One region of the Runella sp. genome, then DNA from elsewhere that is predicted to be linked to it. Evidence: riboswitches for the same ligand, from Rfam matches in the RefSeq annotation. Region 1 holds a riboswitch; each other region holds the start of a gene.
What was found. Region 1 has a riboswitch for cobalamin ahead of ACQY73_RS21410 (DUF6580 family putative transport protein). Riboswitches for the same ligand answer to the same signal wherever they lie in the genome.
Positions count from the first base shown of each region.

Region 2: another riboswitch for cobalamin. It lies ahead of ACQY73_RS03225 (TonB-dependent receptor plug domain-containing protein); the one in region 1 lies ahead of ACQY73_RS21410 (DUF6580 family putative transport protein).
Region 3: another riboswitch for cobalamin. It lies ahead of metE (5-methyltetrahydropteroyltriglutamate--homocysteine S-methyltransferase); the one in region 1 lies ahead of ACQY73_RS21410 (DUF6580 family putative transport protein).

Region 1 covers NZ_OZ257252.1:5,074,553-5,080,879, reverse strand. The annotation lists gene ACQY73_RS21420 (hypothetical protein) at 724-1,593, shown strand; gene ACQY73_RS21415 (hypothetical protein) at 1,908-2,600, shown strand; cobalamin riboswitch at 2,758-2,976, shown strand; gene ACQY73_RS21410 (DUF6580 family putative transport protein) at 3,025-3,615, shown strand; gene ACQY73_RS21405 (diphthine--ammonia ligase) at 3,615-4,316, shown strand; gene bioB (biotin synthase BioB) at 4,328-5,302, shown strand; gene ACQY73_RS21395 (YqgE/AlgH family protein) at 5,391-5,945, shown strand; gene ACQY73_RS21390 (outer membrane beta-barrel protein) at 6,153-6,327, shown strand, end outside.
Region 2 covers NZ_OZ257252.1:715,904-722,230, forward strand. The annotation lists gene ACQY73_RS03215 (TonB-dependent siderophore receptor) at 1-773, opposite strand, end outside; gene ACQY73_RS03220 (DUF6686 family protein) at 897-1,226, opposite strand; cobalamin riboswitch at 1,585-1,791, shown strand; gene ACQY73_RS03225 (TonB-dependent receptor plug domain-containing protein) at 1,900-3,819, shown strand; gene ACQY73_RS03230 (YncE family protein) at 3,809-4,906, shown strand; gene ACQY73_RS03235 (hypothetical protein) at 5,086-6,327, opposite strand, start outside.
Region 3 covers NZ_OZ257252.1:695,837-702,163, forward strand. The annotation lists gene ACQY73_RS03140 (Fur family transcriptional regulator) at 81-560, opposite strand; gene ACQY73_RS03145 (DUF6686 family protein) at 655-1,026, opposite strand; gene ACQY73_RS03150 (hypothetical protein) at 1,626-1,907, shown strand; cobalamin riboswitch at 2,133-2,268, shown strand; gene metE (5-methyltetrahydropteroyltriglutamate--homocysteine S-methyltransferase) at 2,360-4,669, shown strand; gene ACQY73_RS03160 (acyl-CoA thioesterase) at 4,849-5,247, shown strand; partial or broken gene ACQY73_RS03165 (RHS repeat domain-containing protein) at 5,353-5,700, opposite strand; gene ACQY73_RS03170 (hypothetical protein) at 5,795-6,187, opposite strand; gene ACQY73_RS03175 (hypothetical protein) at 6,198-6,327, opposite strand, start outside.

The DNA of each region.
Region 1 (6,327 bases):
TAGCCTTACCTAATGAAAATTTTAACAAAAGGATTAAAGTAGCAGAATCTAAAGTCAATTTTAAATTCAAAAATATATTCACAAATCGTGCCTTTGCTGCAAATCTCGGAATAAGCAATTATCCTACGATATTAATTATAGACAAGAATAACAGAGTTAAATATCAAGGCTTTTTTCATCCGGAGCCTTATATTTTAGTTTACAATCCCAAAAGTGTATTAAATAGTCTTCTTGCAATACAAAAATATATCCATTCTCCATTCTGCTACTCCTTGCCATTAAGCGCGAACGAAAACTTGATTTATGTCAAGTGCTGTGAGGCCCTCACCATCGTTGAGATCGCCAAAGTGATGCGTATCACACCCAAAGTGTACCCAACTACAAAGACTTCATCACCACCTACAAGCTACGTCTTGACGGTTGCCTTACGTTATGGCACTTTGTTATCTAACAGCAGGCATTTTTAAACCTGCTCAAACTTGTTCAAAAAAAGTAGTGAAATGGCTCCATTTTGAGGGAATTATACCTCATTCTTTGAGGTAGTTTTGCTCTATTTTGAAAGAATTTGAACCCCTATGTTTGCATCGTTGAAGCGCAGCAACAAAAGGCGGTTTCTGAAAAGCCTATAAGAGAGTAAGAAAAAATAAGCCCCAATCCAGTTTGGCGACGAGAGTTGGGGCTCGAGTGCAGTTTCATGTTTAACCATAAAACCAAGGCAAATTTATGAAAAAGACTTACATAAAGTCATTTTTAACAGTAATTATAACATTTTTTATCTCAATGAGTTGTGACCGGCAATTGGAATCTGCGCCTCAACTTACAGCAGATAAACTCTTAAAAGATAAAGATTTTTTAAGTTTTCTTTCTTCTACCGAAGAAGTCCGCTATAAAGTTATATATCGGCAAAGAGATTTGAGGACTTTTGAGCGAGTGGACAGCTCTCTTAAAAAGATACAAACTTGGGGAAAAGATCCAAAGCTCACTCTTAAAAATAAAGCTTTAATAGTAAATGAGTTAGGTTTTGAGAGTTGGTCAGCATATGAAAAGTTAGAAAATGATATACAAAAAAAACGAGCACTAATTATCAGCAAATATCCTGAGTTACTTTCTTTACCTTCTGAAGAACGAATGGATCTGCTTTTAAAGACAATTGAAAGATGGGATAACTCATCACAAATTCGTAGGAATGTAAGCGATCTTTGTCCAAATTGCTTTTTTAATAATTGTGACTATTGTAGCGATGGGCAATTTAAAGAGCCAAATCCTGGTGAAAATGCTGCAACCGGATATAATCAAGCAAAACTTGAAGAATGTAAACAAATTAAACTTGGAATAAAGAATGCTTCATTAAATATCGCTTGGGTAGTTTATTTAGAATCACTTATTGGGTGTGGTGCTGTTGGTGTCGAGGCGGGCAGTTGGGCAGCTGGTTTAACTGGACCGTTAGCTGGGCACGCTTTTGTTGTTGTAGGTGGGCTTGCAGGAAGTGGTTGTGCGCTTGGAGCCACTCTTATCTACTTTCAAACCAAAAACCTTATTGAATTAACATATCGGGATGGGGTTATGGATTGTGAGGACAAATATGGCAGATAAATAATAAATGTATAACTATCAACTTTATATCTTAATGGTATAAAGTTGATAAAATTAAATAAAGGTATGAACTCTAAAATTTCAGCTAAAATCATTTCCTTATCAGGTCTAGTTATTTTCATTTACAATGTCACTTTTTCTCCATTTTCAATTAATTTTTTAGGTATTTTGGGAGGAGTATTATTGGCTATTGGGTTGTTGTTCAGATATAGCATACTTTATAAAGAGAGCAGAAATTTCAATAATAAAAAGAAGTCATTTTTTATTTATTTTCTTTTATATGGATTAGTATTGTTTTTAATATTTTTATTTTCATGAAGCATTTATTGGATAATTTAAAAATAAAGTTTGCAATATTTATTATGGCATTCTATTATTCTATTAATTTAGCTGGACAAGGTGTTTTTGTAAAAAAAGCCGATGGCATATTAATGGTAGAAAGTAAGTATGTGGACGTAGAAGGTTCACCTTATATGGAAGATCAGTTTACCGCCGGAGAAGTCAAATTAAGGCAGAATGAAAAATGGCAACAATACTCAAAAGCGAGGTATGATACCTTTAAAGATGAATTCGAGTATGAGCAATCATCCAATGCAAAACTATTACGATTTGATGCTTCTCACATAACAGAATTTAAATTAAACGGCAACATTTTTCGGTGTAATTTCCCTGCAATCGGCGAATGGAATAATCGTCATTTTTATCAGGTTTTGTATGATGGCAATATAAAACTCCTCAAAAAAATCTATACTAAGATCATAACGCCAACCGATTTTGGCTCAGTAACAAAAGCATCAAGCTTTGTTCGTGAAGAGAAATTATACGTAATTAAAAATGAGAAAATCCAATACATTAAACGAAAAAAGTCGGATATTTTAGCGATTTTAAACGACAAAGAATCTGCAATTAAAGATTTTGTCAAATCAAATCAGCTGGATTATTCTATCGAAGGTGATGTAATAAAAATTATGGAGTTTTATGATCGTGAAATTTCATTAAAACAATAGTGAGATACTCGTTTTGACAATAGCATTCACAGTAGGTTCTACGCCCCGGCTCAATAATAAAATGGTTCAAATCATAGGCTTCTATTATTTGAACCATTGGCCTTTTCCACAAAAAAATAAATCCTTCTTTCTCGCTCCTCACTACTGACTTCTCGTTACCTTTGCCTAAGTCTTGGGTGCCTCATGCCTGCTTCGTGGCGGGCTTTGACGGCTTAAAAGGGAATTTCGTGCAAAACGGAAACTGTCCCCGCAACTGTGAGTTTCATTTAACGTCGCTCTTAATAACTGCTTAAACCACTGGTTTTCAAACCGAAAATCGGGAAGGTGCAAGGGCGATGAAATAAGTCAGGAGACCTGCCCAATGCTGTTTTCAGTCGCCGTGCACGGAGGATGCGCAGCCAAACCGATTATTTTACAAACTGATATGAAACAAACACTCAATCCTCGTCTTTTGACGCTATTGTGCTTTATTTTAGCCGTAGCGCTGATTCGCATTTTAAACGTTGCACAACTCTCGCCCGTATCCAACTTCACTCCCCTTGGCGCGATGGGGCTTTTCAGCGGCGCTTATTTTACTACGCGTTGGAAAGCTTTTGCGTTTCCGCTTCTCACGCTCCTTATCAGTGATCTGATCATCAATGCCGTTATCTATAAGGGTCAATACGGCATTATTTATAACGGTTGGTATTGGGTATACGGCATTTTCGCGCTGATCGTTTTTTACGGAAAAATGCTGCTAAAGAAAATCAATGTGAAAAACATTGTTCTTGCCGCCATCGTTGCCACATTATCTCATTGGATGTTGTCAGATAGCAGCGTGTGGCTCAGCGGCGGCACCGACCTGCGCACCGGATTGCCACTTACGCGTGATTGGGCCGGCTTTGTCCAATGCTTAACCCAAGGATTTCCGTTCATGCGTAATTTCCTGGCAGGAACGTTGGCTTACAGCGCCCTGCTGTTTGGCGGATTTGAATTACTCAAAGTTCGTTTTCCAAAACTTGCTTTTGCCGAATAATGCAGCAGGCCTTAATGAATTGGTCGGGAGGAAAAGATTCGGCGTTGGCGCTTTATCATAGTTTGCAAAATAAAAGCTATGACGTTCGTTACCTCCTGACTTCCCTTAATGATTCCTTTCGACGGGTTTCGATGCACGGCGTACGAGAGGAATTACTTGACCAACAGGCCCAACACCTTGGCATTGAGTTGCTCAAACTGCGTCTTCCCGAAACTACTTCTATGGAAGAATACCGGAGCCGCATGGCCGAAATACTTCAACCATTGGCTAAGGCAGGCATTGAGAAATCCATCTTCGGTGATATTTTTCTGGAAGATTTGCGGATTTACCGCGAAAACCAACTGAATCAACTAGGAATGCAAGGCATTTTTCCACTCTGGAAACGCCCTTCGCTTGAACTATTGGAAGAGTTTTGGGAGTTAGGTTTCAAAACTATCGTGGTCAGCGTAAATGGAAATCTATTGGATAAATCTTTTTGCGGTCGAATCCTGGATCGTGATTTTGTCAGAGACTTACCCCAAACAATCGACCCTTGCGGCGAAAACGGCGAATTTCACACCTTCGTTTTTGAGGCGCCTTATTTTGCGCAACCCATTGATTTTCAAAAAGGAGAGACGGTAGAGAAAACCTATCATTTCCAAAATGCAGCGGGAGAAGCGCTGACTTCTACTTATTTTTTCACAGATTTGCTGCCTATTTAAAGCCATTGAATATGTTGACACCTACGTTATCAAAAGACGCGGTACGCGAAATTTACGAATCACCGTTATTGGAATTGATCTACCAAGCCGCTACGGTTCATCGCCAACACCACGACCCTCAGGAAGTGCAGGTGTGTACGTTACTTTCTGTTAAAACAGGTGGTTGTCCCGAAGATTGTGCCTACTGCCCACAGGCCGCACGTTACCATACGGGAGTGCAAACCCACAAATTAATGCCTGTGGAAGAAGTATTGGCCGCCGCCAAACGTGCCAAAGAAGCCGGAAGTACGCGTTTTTGCATGGGTGCTGCTTGGCGCGAAGTACGCGATAACCGCGACTTTGACAATGTATTGGAAATGGTCAAAGGCGTTAACCGATTAGACATGGAAGTTTGTTGCACCCTGGGAATGCTGACCGAAACACAGGCCGAGAAACTCAAAGATGCAGGGCTTTACGCCTACAATCATAACTTGGACACCAGCGAAGAATTTTACGGCGATATTATTTCTACCCGTACCTACGATGACCGACTTCAAACCATCCATCATGTTCAGAAAGCGGGGATTTCAGCTTGCGCGGGTGGCATTATAGGCATGGGAGAAACGCATGATGACCGCATTGCAATGCTGTATACCTTGGCGTCGCTCCCTCAACCACCTGAGTCAGTGCCGGTGAACGCGCTCGTAGCGGTAGAAGGCACACCGTTGGAGCATCAAAAGCGCGTATCTGTTTGGGACATGATCCGGATGATCGCCACGGCTCGTATTCTCATGCCCAAAGCAATGGTTCGACTCTCGGCAGGCCGCGTCAATATGACAATGGAAGAGCAGGCGCTTTGTTTTATGGCGGGGGCTAACTCTATTTTTGCAGGCGATAAATTACTGACGACTCCCAATTCGAGCGTTGATGCCGACCAAGATATGTTCCATCTCTTAAATATCAGACCCCGCCCTGCCTTTAAAGAACAAAAATTGGAAACTGTTTGATCTTCCTGTGCTCATTTGTTCTTGAAAATCCACTATTTTTGACTTTTATTTCGTTATCTCCCTAAAAGAGACGCTGAATCATTACAAAATGCCCCCGCTAAAACCCGCCAAAGGAAAATTGCTGATTGCCGAGCCATTTTTGGGAGACCCCAATTTTGAGCGGAGCGTCGTATTTTTGTGTGAGCATAACGAAAACGGGACCTTTGGTTTGGTTTTTAATCAAACAACCAACCTGCACCTCAACGATGTCCTCAAAGAACCCGTTGTGAACAATATGCCTCTCTATTTGGGTGGACCGGTAGAACAGAATACTTTACATTTTCTTCACCGATTACCTTTTCTGGAAGACGCTGTTCCCGTAGGTGAAAATTTGTATTGGAGTGGTGATTTTGAACAAATTACGAGCCTACTCAATGTTGGCAAAATAACCGAGCGGGATTTGCGTTTTTTCATTGGTTATTCGGGTTGGTCGGCAGGGCAGCTTGATGATGAACTCAGTAAAAACGCCTGGATCGTATCCAATACTGATGCCGGATTTATATTCGATACGCCGGTCGATCAATTTTGGAGGGCGGTTTTACGGAAAATGGGTGGAGAATATCGCGTTAAGTCACATTACCCTACTGATCCGAGATTAAATTAGACGATATATGTGGTACGGACGACCCGTCCGTCCATCCACAGCTAAAGCAGAAGTAAAACACCTAAAATCGTAAAGGTCATTTACCCTATTCCCCTTTAACTCCACAGGAACTGAAAATAACAATTACCCAAAATAAACAGTGTGGTTGACACAGAAACAACCAAGTGACTTTGAAAGCCACTGCAAACCAACTTTTAGAATTGTATCATGAATTTGAAACTTAGATTACTTCTTCTTTTAGTGATTGTCTCGTTGGGAGCACAAGCACAAACAGTTTACATGAAACCCCATTTAGGACTGCGCTTAGGACTGAATGTTGCCCGCAGCACCTATTCCCCCAACTTTATTTATAACCTAAAAGCGCAATCCCACCCCAATTTAG
Region 2 (6,327 bases), 3.8 Mb from region 1:
GTATTGCGGTAGGTGCCAAAACTCCCGATTGTCATACCGACTTCTGATTTGGTAATGCCCGTAGGTTTTTTAGTCACCACATTATAAAAACCGCTCGGTTCGCCGCCGGCAAGCATAAATCCGGCAGGGCCTTTTACAAACTCAATTCGCTCTACCATACTCATGTCCTCGTTGAGCGGCCCCCATGTTTCGGTGACGTTCATACCGTTTCTGAAAGCGGCAATTCTGGAACCTCGCATTACAATACGTGCATAGTTCTCCCAGTGTTCAGAACGGGTGGCACCGCTCACGTTGCGAATCACTCCTTCCTGCATGTCAAAGATCTGTTGATCCTGGAGTATTTGGCGAGTAATTACCTGAATATTCTGGGGAAGTTCGAGCAGCGGAGTTCTTAAACGTAAAGAAATAGAAGGATAATCAGAAACGTATTTGCCGGGATTAGCCGTTACCAATACTTCCTGAAGTTGTTGGCTGTTAGACGTCAATTCCAAATTTTCTTCCACTACCTGCCCTGCCGTCAGGGTAATTTTTTTTGACAACGTTGCTAAGCCTACAAAACTTGCCTGCAATGTGTAGCTTCCCGGTTTGATATTGGTAATTTCATAACGACCGTTGGTGTCTGCCACAGCTCCTTTATTGGCGCCTTTTAAAATAATATTGACAAATTCTGCCGCTTTGCCGTCGTTGGTAGTAATACTGCCTTTGATGGTTGCGTTTTGGGCCATTGCCCAAAACGTCAAAAATGATAGCGCTATCGCTAACCGAGTTCTCATTGTTTTGGTGGGTAAAAAGAGACGATTCATTAAAAAATATAATTAGTTAAAAATCTAAAGGGCAAAACATTACACATTCATTTTCAATCATTTACCACCCTTTTCGGCAAACAAGTGAAGCTTTTAATTGATATTTTTAAGCATCTTACGTGCCTCCACCGTCATGGATATCTCATTCATCAGGGTAAGCAATTCATCCATTTCAGAATAAGAAAAAAGAAGATAAAAATTTGACAGCGGCGTATAATGAATGAGTTCTTTTCCGTGAGGCGTAGAAAACGTTTCTACCATCTTTTTTTCGACCAATAACTGCCGAAACCACTCAAATTCGGTTTCATCCAAACAAAACATAAAATTTTTGTAAGCAATGTGATACATTTTACAGCTTTCACACACGCCTACGTATCCATAGTCTTTTTCAAGAAGTGTTTTGAACGGATGTTGATGGGTCATAATCGTTATTATTTGATGTATATCTACTGTCTATGATGTGGAATTTGAGTCGTTTTCGACTCGCCTCTATGCGCTCGTCTCTTTAGGAAGCAATGAGCAGTTATACAAAATAGACTTTCCAAGTTTTATTTATCAAGCTGTTAATAATCAACGGAATCACAAACTTGGAAAGTCTCATTTACTTCTGCTTAGTTACTCAATGATTATTTAGATTAATTTTAAATAATGGCCAAAGTAAGAGCCTATTTAGATTCAATCCAAACAATTGCCTCATTTTTTTGAAAATAATAGTAAAAACAAAGCCCTAAAATCGCCCCTGAATGGTATATCTATTTGGAGAAACGTCCGTTTTTACTATACCTTTGCAAAAGTTATTGGTGCCTGATGCCGCCTCTGTGTGTGCCGAATGGCTTAATAGGGAATCCCGTTCAACTCGGGGGCTGTTCCCGCAACTGTACGTTTCAGCAAGTTGTTGCTCACCTTTTAGTCACTGTTCTGTAAAATGAATGGGAAGACCCGCAACAATGAAACAAGCCAGGAGACCTGCCAACAATCATTCTTGACGAGTCCTTACGGGTAATGAGGAGACGTTGAGCGTTCGATTTCATATTCACTCTGTCATTCAACTACCTTGATTCACAAACTTTTACGGTTTGTCAATTACATACCTTTCGTGCTGTTGTTATTCACAGCGTCGTGGTTGTACGCCCAAAAAGAACAAAGTCTTTGCGAAGTGACCGTGCGCGGAGTCAGGCCCGAACGGTTCATGGTTGGTCAAAAAGTGCAGGAAATTGATTCGGTTCAATTGGCGCGCTTTCGCTACAGCACATTGGCTGATTTTCTGCAATTCCAAAGTTCGGCGGCCTTCAAAAGCTACGGTGCAGGACAGGCCACGAGCATTGCGTTTCGGGGCACATCCGCCAACCATACGGCGGTGCTTTGGAACGGTATAAATATCAATTTTCCTTCCTTGGGGCAAACTGACTTTTCGACCGTCCCGTTGGCGGGATTCGACGAAATGAGCGTACAATATGGCTCCGCTGCAAGTTGCGTTGGCACTGACGCCGTAGGCGGAAGTATTCAATTACGCTCCGTTCCCGATTTTAAACAAAAAGGCTTTCAAACACTCACCGCTTTTCGGGTTGAAAGCTCGGAAAATTATACCGGGCAGGTAGGTCTGCGTTTTCACCAAAACGTCGGCAAGAATTGGAAACTTTCAGGCAAAACGTTGCTTTACGGAAGCCGTTTTAATAATAATTTCGGTACTGAGCCACGGCGTACTTCCAACGGGGAAAGCTATTCGTTTGAACCGGCCCGAACCTCTCAAAAGGGAATTGTTCAGGATGTGTATTGGCAACATCAAAAAGGTAATCTGTTTTCGCTGAATCTCTGGCTGACCGACAATAATCTCACCATACAGCCCCAACAAATTCCGCTTCGTGAGGTCACCCGTACACAGGCCTACCGTGTATTAGGCTCGTATCAGATCGGTAAGACCCTGATACGTACGGGTTTCATTCGTGATATTACCGATTATGGCAAGGGTGAAAACCTTACCCCAAGTCACACCGAAATAGACCGTTTTATTCTCCGTACCGAGCACGATTTTTCGTGGATCCAAAGCTGCGACAAAGGTACAAACCTAAAGGTCGGAGCCGAATTGGTGCATTACAACGCCCGTGTAGATGGCTATGGTGAAGAAATCAAACAGGAAAATCGCGCCGATTTTTACGCGTTGCTTCGGCATCAGTTCAGTGGCAAACTCAGTGCTTCGCTCAATTTGCGTCAGGCATTGGTCACGCGCTATAACCCTCCCTTCAGTCCTTCGCTGGGCGTTGAATATACCCTTTTGACGCGTTCATTTACGAAACTCATTCTCAACGGAAATACATCGCTCAGTTATCGCGTACCAACGCTTAACGAGCGCTATTGGGTCAATTTGGGCAATCCTGACCTTCGCCCTGAGCGCGGTTTCAATAAAGAGATCGGTTTGGTTTGGAAACAACGTCTGACCGAAAACAGCCAATTTCAACTCTCTGCCACGGCATTCCATAACCTGATCGACGATTGGACGTACTGGAATCCGGACCGCAATTATCGGGTCGAAAACATTCAGCAAGTACTTACCAAGGGCCTTGAGATCACAGGTATTCTTAAAACAAAGTGGAATAAAATCCTGTTGGAAGCCAACCTGAATTATGGACTCACGAACGCCTCTCAACAAAAAATGTACGGCCCTTATACGCAGGATCTCATTGGCAAACAGCTTATTTACGTTCCGCGCCATGCGTTTGGCGGTACGCTTACGGCAAGTCGCGGCAAGGCATCACTCACGATTCAACAACAATACAATTCAGAACGATACAGCACCTTTGATCATTCGGGGAGGCCTTTTGCGCCTTATTATTTGCTGAATGCCGTGTTGAATTATCAACTCCAAAAGAGGAAATTCCGTACCGATCTGGCGCTTCAGGGCAATAATCTCACCAATACAGTTTATCCCAATCTAAAGAAAAATGCGATGCCGTTGCGCACGGTATCGCTCAATGTTATCATCTATTTTCAATCAAAACAAAAGTCAAATGAATCGTAATTCTCTGCTTATTATCAGCCTTTTATCACTTGGTTTTTCTGCCTGTAACACTTCTGACCCTGAACCGTCACAGCCTTACGACAACGGTGTTCTTATTCTAAATGCAGGAAATTTTTTAGACAATAACGGCTCTATTTCATTAGTACAGCGCACTTCTACCACTGCTTCTTTCGATATTTTTCAAAAAGAGAATAGCCGTACATTGGCGGGTGGTTTGGCCGATTACACGGAAGTCAACTCAAAAGGAATTATCCTTGTCGACAACTCGACGGCGGGAAAAGACATCATCGAGATCGTGGATGCGCGCACCTTCAAAAGCCTGTCTACCATTCCTTCAAGCGACATCGAAAACCCTCGTGTAGCGGTCAAAGCAACTGATACCAAAGCATATGTGACTTGCTGGGATGCTACCGGCGACTATTCTAATTTTTACAAAAGCCCCGGTTACGTAGCCGTTATTGATTTGACCACCAACAAATTGGCTAAAAAAATCACCGTACAAAACGGCGCAGAAAGCATTACGGTAATTGGCACCGAAGCATTTGTCGGAAATACGGGAACAGGCACAACAAAGATCACTGTCATCGATATTGCCACCGATGCGGTCAAACAAACGATTGAGATCGGGAAGAATCCTGCACTTTTAGGAGTGGATGCCAACAGCAAACTTTGGCTTTACGCGGGTGGAGAAATGGTACGGTTGAACACACAAACCAAAACCGTCGAAACACGCTTCAAGATCACCTCGCCCAACGCCTCAAAATCACCGAGTTCGTTCACATTGAGTGCCGATAAAAAGACATTTTATTTTACAAACTCATATTACGATGCCGCCGCAGATTACGTGCAAAGAGGTGAAACCTATAGCTTTTCCGTTGATGCAGCAGCGGTAGCAGCTGACAAGCCTTTCATCAATCGTCTCTTTTCAGGAGGTTTAGGTGTTGACCCACAAACGGGCACTATTTATGCCGGCGTGGTTCCTTCGTTCAAACAAGCGGGATATGTATTGCGCTATCAACCCAACGGAACGCTGATTGATTCGGTCAAGGCCGAGATTGCGCCAAGCAAATTTTTCTTCAAGAAATAATCACTCTATTAACAGCCAATTTTAACCATATAAGTAAGCCATAATAATTTGTTTGCATTATTTTGTTTGACCCCATCCGGGGTCAAACAACCCGCCAATAATTTAAACTAATTTCGAGCAGATACTTAAGGCATATAAACTTATATTTCCTTCTATGTCTTATATGGTTAAAATAAAAATCAATACCGCAATTTGGGCTCCACCCACAAGGCCGTCAGGCAGAGCAGCAAGAGCAACATCCACGCCCAATCAGGCAATTGATTAGCAAATACCTGTGAAGCCGTTGTAGTCTGATTCGTCTCCATAAGCGAATGCGCCCGGAGCGCTTCGGCTATCTGAGCCGCTTTCGACACCGCGCTTCCCCCCTCTTCTACATATATCTCCAATGAATCCTGAAAAGGCTGCCAACCTGATTTTCTAAAGATATAATCAGCAGAGGAAGTGATTGTATTCAGTGAAGAGGGTTTTGCAAAAACAGTATCTTGAGAAACCGATAAGTCATTGATTATCTGTGGAAATTTATTTAGCGCAAACGTCGAACGGGTATCTTGCCACAACGGTGCTTCGGCAGAAATGTTACCTTCTAAGGCGGGATTCAGCGCCCGCAAAATACCCGACCAGATCTTACCGTAAGCAAGACTATCGCCGCTAAGTTTTAACGAGAATGTCTCGTTCAATAGACTTAAACCTACGCTTCCGCCCGTTTTTTGGACGGCTACCGGATAACCGAAAATATTCCTTTGATTACGATTCTCTTCCAACCGATACGGCAAGGCAGTCACGTTGTTTCCTACCGAAACAGTTTCTTCATTGGATATTTTCTTCAAACGCCACTTGGTTCCCAATGCAGCATTTACATTTTTTGCAGCTTGTTCAGGGTTGGTTATGTTGAAAAAAAGAACGCTTTTGCCATCGGCAACGGCTTTTTTAACCAATGGATGTGATGCATTGGTTGGATCAGTGATAATAATATCCGGTGTAATAGGTTTTTGATTTTTTGACTGATTAATGGATACTTTACTTTGGGTATTCTTGGCAACGGTGGTTAACATCTCGACGCGATTCCCATTTTTACCAAGCCATTCTGCCAATGTTTTACTTTCAAAATCAGGATTTTCCAATATAAAAAATACCTTCGAAGGTTGTGGTTTGCGCGAATAAAAAGCTATTTTTTGCAGTGGTTGGTCGCCCAATTCCAACATTGTTTCGGTTCGACCAATAGCGAACGCCGGAAAACGCAAACGAAACGACTGCAAGCCTTTATCCAATAAAGCACTGTCTATCACTTGGTTGGCGTACTTGATTTTGAGTACCTTAGGCTCATTCAACTCAATTTTCCCCGCTACCTCCTGAAGTTCTCCTTTTCGGAGCATGGCTTTCCATTGGATAGATTGCAGTTCGTCGTTTTTAAACGAAGGAAT
Region 3 (6,327 bases), 3.8 Mb from region 1:
AGATATTGTTGCACTTAACACCTAATTGCCAATGCTGCTTTAATAACGGGAGAATAGGATAAAATACGGCATCGGCAAAATTAATTAGTATTCTTCTCTATTTTATGGCAACATAACTCGTCGGTACAATGACCATAAAAAACCAAAGAGTGCTGTAAAACCCGCGTCTGAAACCAATCTCCCACGGTGTTTTCAATGGTAGCCATACGCGGATCACAAAACTCTTTCACATGATGGCAATCCAGACACACTACATGATCGTGCTGACGGCTGCCGAGTGTACGTTCATAGTTCGAGGAAGCAGTAGTACCGAATTGATGTTTTTTGATCAAGCCTGCATCGGCAAAAAGCTCCAGTGTATTGTAAATGGTAGCCATGCTGAGATGGAACCCTTTGCTTAACAGTATTTCCCGAAGTTGGTGAGCGTCAAAATGATGATGATCTTGATGCGAATATATTTCCTCCAATATGGTGTAGCGTTCCTGAGTGCGGCGGTAGCCTTTCAACTCCAAAAACTGGTCAAGTCGCAGCGTAGCTGCCTGGAGATGTGAATTTTGCATATTCAAATGAATAAAACTAACTGATGTATCGACGCCACAAAGTTAATTTTATTTAGAATAAATACAATTAAATTGTATGATTAGATGTATACAGTCATTCCTTTTCTTTCCGAAAAGAAATACCCTTACGCTGCAAATAGGCTTCCAGATCCAAAAAGCTCGTTGCCTGCGCCATCAGTCCCTGCAAATCATTGATCTCGTGCGGCATGAATCCATATACGCATGCACTGCCGATGGGTTGGAAGATGATTTTACGTCGAAGGTAAGTGCAGTAATTGCTTTCATCTTTTGAGTCAATGCTTCCAATTTCATCCGCAAAGAATTCAAGCGACCAAATGTCAAAATAGGTAAGTAACATTTGCCCGAACTCGATTTGAAAATGACCGTGAAAACGGCAACGATATACGCGACCCAATCGGCTTTCTGCACTGATCTCAAATGTACATTCTTTCTCTGATGGATCCATAACTTCGTCTTGTTGATGCGGCAATGCGTTGTGCCTTAGCCAAGCTCCGATTCTTCAGGAAACGAAGCTTGGCTAAGGGCTTAACTGGTTATCAATAGAGATGCTTTTGGGCTATTTATTGTTTTAATATCCTCCTTTTGCAGAACCAAACACAATCAAATCAATTTAGCCGACGAAGGGGAGAAAATTGTAAAATTCAGGTCTTCAAAAAGAATAATGAATTCAGTCAATCATCAATTTCACATACACATTTAAAAGCTTTTTTTCAGGTTGAGATAAGGCTCGTGCTGAAAATTTTCAGCACGAGTACCGTTGATCTATGTAGAAATGAAGTGACTCACCTCTACAACCTCCTTGAACATGAACTCTAAAATCTTTTATTCATTCGATTGAATTTTCGTCAAAAACTTGCCGCAATCCCTTTCCTTTTCGTTTCCTTACTCCCTGCCTGTTTACCGGTTTATGCAGTAATGAAACTCTCCTCGACCGCCTTGCACATCACAAATGAATGATGACACAAAGATAAATATTTTATTTAGACCAATTATAAATAAATAGTAAAATTTTATTTTTAACTTTTTTTAAGCCGTTTCCTTTTATTGACCATCGCAGGGCTTTTTTGGGAAACTGACGCAAAGCTGACGCGCAATTACCTTTATATCGGCGAAGTGCTTTCTATTTTGGTTCCGTTGGTCAACGGTTTTCAAACGGAAGATTGGTTCTGGAAAACGCTCATCAATGGCCAAAATTCCATTGCAGAAACGGATATTTCGTGGCTATTTACGGACGTATTGAGATTATTTTTGGCCCGTTGGGCATGGAAAACACCTAACAGTCAACCCATTTCACAAAATGACAATATACAAAATTCTGTTGCCTGATCTGCGCAGCGATTTTCAATTTCTTTCAAAAACGCAAGAACCGTTTGAGTAAAATCGGCCAATCGGGCCATTTCACCAGAAGATATTTTATCAATTATATATTGCTATAGTTAAATATTAATCGTTAATAATTAATTTAAAAGATATAATATCCAATTTATAGCAGTTAAAGCAGTTATTATATCTTTTAAAAATTACTCACTTTATCTTTGCCTCAGTTCTTTCAAGTTATTGCCGTTTTGGGGTTGTTGATGACTTCAACATTAAAAAGGAATCGTGTGTAAATCACGAGCTGACGTGCAACCGTAAGCAGCTACGAATAGCTGCAAGCCGAGATACTTGCCTCCTAACGAATTGACCAATGCTTTCACGACCTGAAGCAATTGTCAGGCAAAAGGAAAGGACAATAAGTTTTTCAAAATTTATTGTTACACCAACATCCTTTTACGCGTATGCTTAAAAACAATCTTGGCTATCCCCGCATCGGTGGCCGCCGTGAACTCAAAAAAGCCTGTGAATCTTATTGGGTAGGCAACATTTCACAACAAACGTTGCTCGAAACGGGCGCTGCCATTCGTCGCCATAATTGGCAATTACAACAGGAAACGGGGATTGACCTTATTCCTTCCAACGATTTTTCGCTTTATGACCATGTGCTTGATCTGAGTTTGACATTGGGCGCAATCCCGCGTCGTTATCAAGCGGTACTGTCGGCCAATCCGCAAAACAATGCGCTTGATCTGTATTTTGCCATGGCGCGCGGTTATCAAAAAGACGGCCTTGATATCAAAGCGATGGAAATGACCAAGTGGTTTGATACCAACTACCATTATATAGTTCCTGAATTTACCAAAGACCAAACCTTTACGCTTTCGTCTGATAAGATTTTCAATGAATTTGAAGAAGCGCTTCAATTGGGCATTGTAACAAAACCTGTTTTGATAGGGCCAATTTCTTATTTGTTGCTTGGTAAAGAGAAGGAAGAAGGGTTCCACCGTTTGGAATTATTACCCCAATTATTGCCCGTTTACTACGAAATCTTGGAACGCCTCCAAAAGGCGGGCGCAGTTTGGATTCAATTTGACGAACCCTGTCTGGCGTTGGATCTAACCTATAAAGAAAAAGACGCGTTACGCTTGGCCTACGGAACTATCCGCAGCAAATTTCCGCAATTAAAAACCTTGCTGACAACCTATTTTGACGGTTTGCGTGATAATATTCTGACCGTTTCACATTTGCCTGTTTGTGCGTTGCACGTAGATGCAGTTCGTTTTCCAAGCCAATTTGACGACCTGTTAACAGCCATCAAAGAACCCATGTCGTTGTCAATAGGCTTGGTTGACGGGCGAAATATCTGGAAAAATGATTATGCCAAATCGCTGGCGTTCATTCAAAAAGCGGTGTCTAAATTAGGTATTGAACGCATGATGATCGCACCTTCCTGCTCGTTACTGCATTCTCCTTGTGATCTGGAACTTGAAAAAGAAGAAACGCAACTACCCGCCGAGATCAAAAATTGGCTGGCTTTTGCCAAACAAAAACTGCAGGAAATAAACGAGTTACACGAAATTTCGATAATCGGGAACCCTGCATTGTTGGCTCAAAATCAGCTTGCCGTTAAAAGTCGACAGTCGTCTCCTTTGATCCATAAACCACAGGTAAAACAACGAATAACCGCATTGAGCGAAGCTGACACGCAACGCCAAAGCCCATTTGAGATAAGACAAAGCAAGCAAAAAGCATTGCTGAATTTACCCTTGTTTCCAACAACGACGATTGGGTCTTTTCCCCAAACTGACGACGTACGTGTGCTTCGTGCTGACTACAAAAAGGGTCTGATAACGCAGGACCGGTACGAATCGGCCATTGAAACCTATATTCAAAAAGCCGTTTTGTGGCAGGAAGAACTCGGACTGGACGTATTGGTTCATGGCGAATTTGAACGAAACGACATGGTCGAATACTTCGGCGAATTGTTGGAAGGATACGTATTCAGTCAAAACGGTTGGGTGCAAAGTTACGGTTCGCGTTGCGTCAAGCCGCCCATTATTTACGGCGACATTGAGCGTTTGCATCCCATGACCGTGCGATGGGCTACCTATGCCCAATCGCTTACGCAGAAGTACATGAAAGGGATGTTAACGGGACCGATCACCATTCTGCAATGGTCGTTTGTGCGTGATGACCAACCTCGCAGCGCAACCATGCTTCAACTGGCGTTGGCAATTCGCGATGAGGTTTCTGATCTGGAACAGGCAGGTATCAAGATCATTCAAATTGACGAAGCAGCCCTCAGAGAGGGCTTGCCATTGCGCCGAAGCGACCGGAAAGCATACTTGGACAATGCTGTGAAAGCTTTTCGGGTGGCATCGTCGTCGGTGCGGGATGAAACCCAAATCCATACGCACATGTGTTATTCGGAGTTCAATGATATTATTGAAAGCATTGCCGCGATGGATGCCGATGTCATTAGCATTGAAACGTCCCGTTCGCAGATGGAATTGCCGGATGCATTCGCGGATTTCAATTATCCAAATGAGATCGGGCCGGGGGTGTACGACATTCACAGTCCCCGTGTGCCTACGGTGGAAGAAATGGTGAGTTTGTTGGAAAAAGCCCTGACGGTGCTTCCCGCCCAAAATGTGTGGGTAAATCCCGACTGCGGGCTCAAAACCCGCAAATGGCCGGAAACCGAGATCGCGCTCAAAAATATGGTAAAAGCCGCCGGCAAAATACGTAAAGGTATCGCTCAGGAATCGTAATACCGATTTTAACTATTCATATATGATTTGGAAAGTTTTAAAAAACTTTCCAAATCTCTCCCACCTTCCAAACACGCATTTGTGTTGTAAATTTACTATACCTTTGACGTAATTGCTTCTTGGAGAAACAAACGGTTTTGCCAAGAAGCCGAACGCCCACGTACCCAACCATTATTCCCATGACTTACGAAGAACAAATCAAAAAAGCCGAAACGCATGTTTTCAAGGCAATTTTTCCCAATACAACCAACCATTATGACACGCTATTCGGCGGCACGGCCATGCAATGGATGGACGAAGTGGCTTTTATTACAGCAACGCGGTTCAGTCGTCAGCGTTTCGTAACGGTTTCTTCCGACAAGATCGATTTCAAGAAAGCAATTCCTCACGGCACCATCGTTGAGTTGATCGGCTTCGTTCATCACATAGGTCGTACGAGTATGCAGGTGACGGTAGAAGTATACGTAGAACAGATGTACGAAGAACACCGCGAAAAAGCCATTGAAGGCACATTTACGTTTGTGGCCATTGATGAGGATAAAAATCCCATCACCATCCTTAAAAGTAATCCTGCATAATTCTTCTTTCATGTACTGATTTCCGGAAAACGGGATACTTACACTTACGGTTGTGCCATCACTCAGGGTATACGTATCCACATCCTGTGCACTCAACCCATCGGGGTCAATAAATCGCATGGGGTTGGCATTAGCGTAAAGATAGGGAGAAAAACGCCTTGATATTTCCGCCAAAGGATCTTGCTGCCAAAAACGATTACCGATAGTTGGGTCGGAGAACCTTGCCCCAAAATCATACAAATTTAGGCCAAAATCACTCTGCTGTTCGTTTTGACTGTATTTGAAATTGTCTGGAGTTACGTTTTGAAAATCAAGACCTTGCAGGCTAAGACCAAAAGGCGAATAATGATTCTGCTGCGTAATTACAGGCGGTGCGCCCGCCGTGAGGCTATCACGAAAGCTTAACCTCAAATTCCCCAGATGGTCAGTGTAGTTATACTCATAAACCCCCACCTGACCTCCCCCTGTAGGGGAGGAATAGGCAATGCACCCTTCTTCGTGGGAGCCCAACCATTAAAGCCGTTCAACTCAATAACGCTGCCAGTTATTACAATTCTTTATTTTGCTGTTTTCCCAAATAACCTCTTACAAGGGGCGTGATGCTAAACCAATTTTCTTGAGATTCCTCATCCCATAATGCCCAATAGGTTAAAAGATGGTCAAACTGACCTTTGAAAATGTTTAATACTTCCACAACTTTTTTCCAAACCTCTAAATTCTTATCTTCATCAGAAAAGGATAAATCTTCATATGAAGTTAATATGAGTGCCATAACAGCTTTTCTTAACTCTAATGAAAGGGGTTGTTCTAATATAAACTTTATAAACTCCCCAACCCGTAATTTATTGGCTAATTCTACAGGCCAGTCTTGCTCATCCCCCAATGCAGGTAGATTTAAAAGTCTATTTACTTGCGCAATTGTTGATTTATGAATTATCATAAGAGTATTGTTAAAATTCAGGATAAGCCGTTTTAACGCCTTTACCGCCCGGAACAAGTCTAATTTTACTTGGAATACCATACGAACCATCTGGAAGAATCATTCGGGCAGGAAAATTTTTCGGTATTGGCAGGGGTATT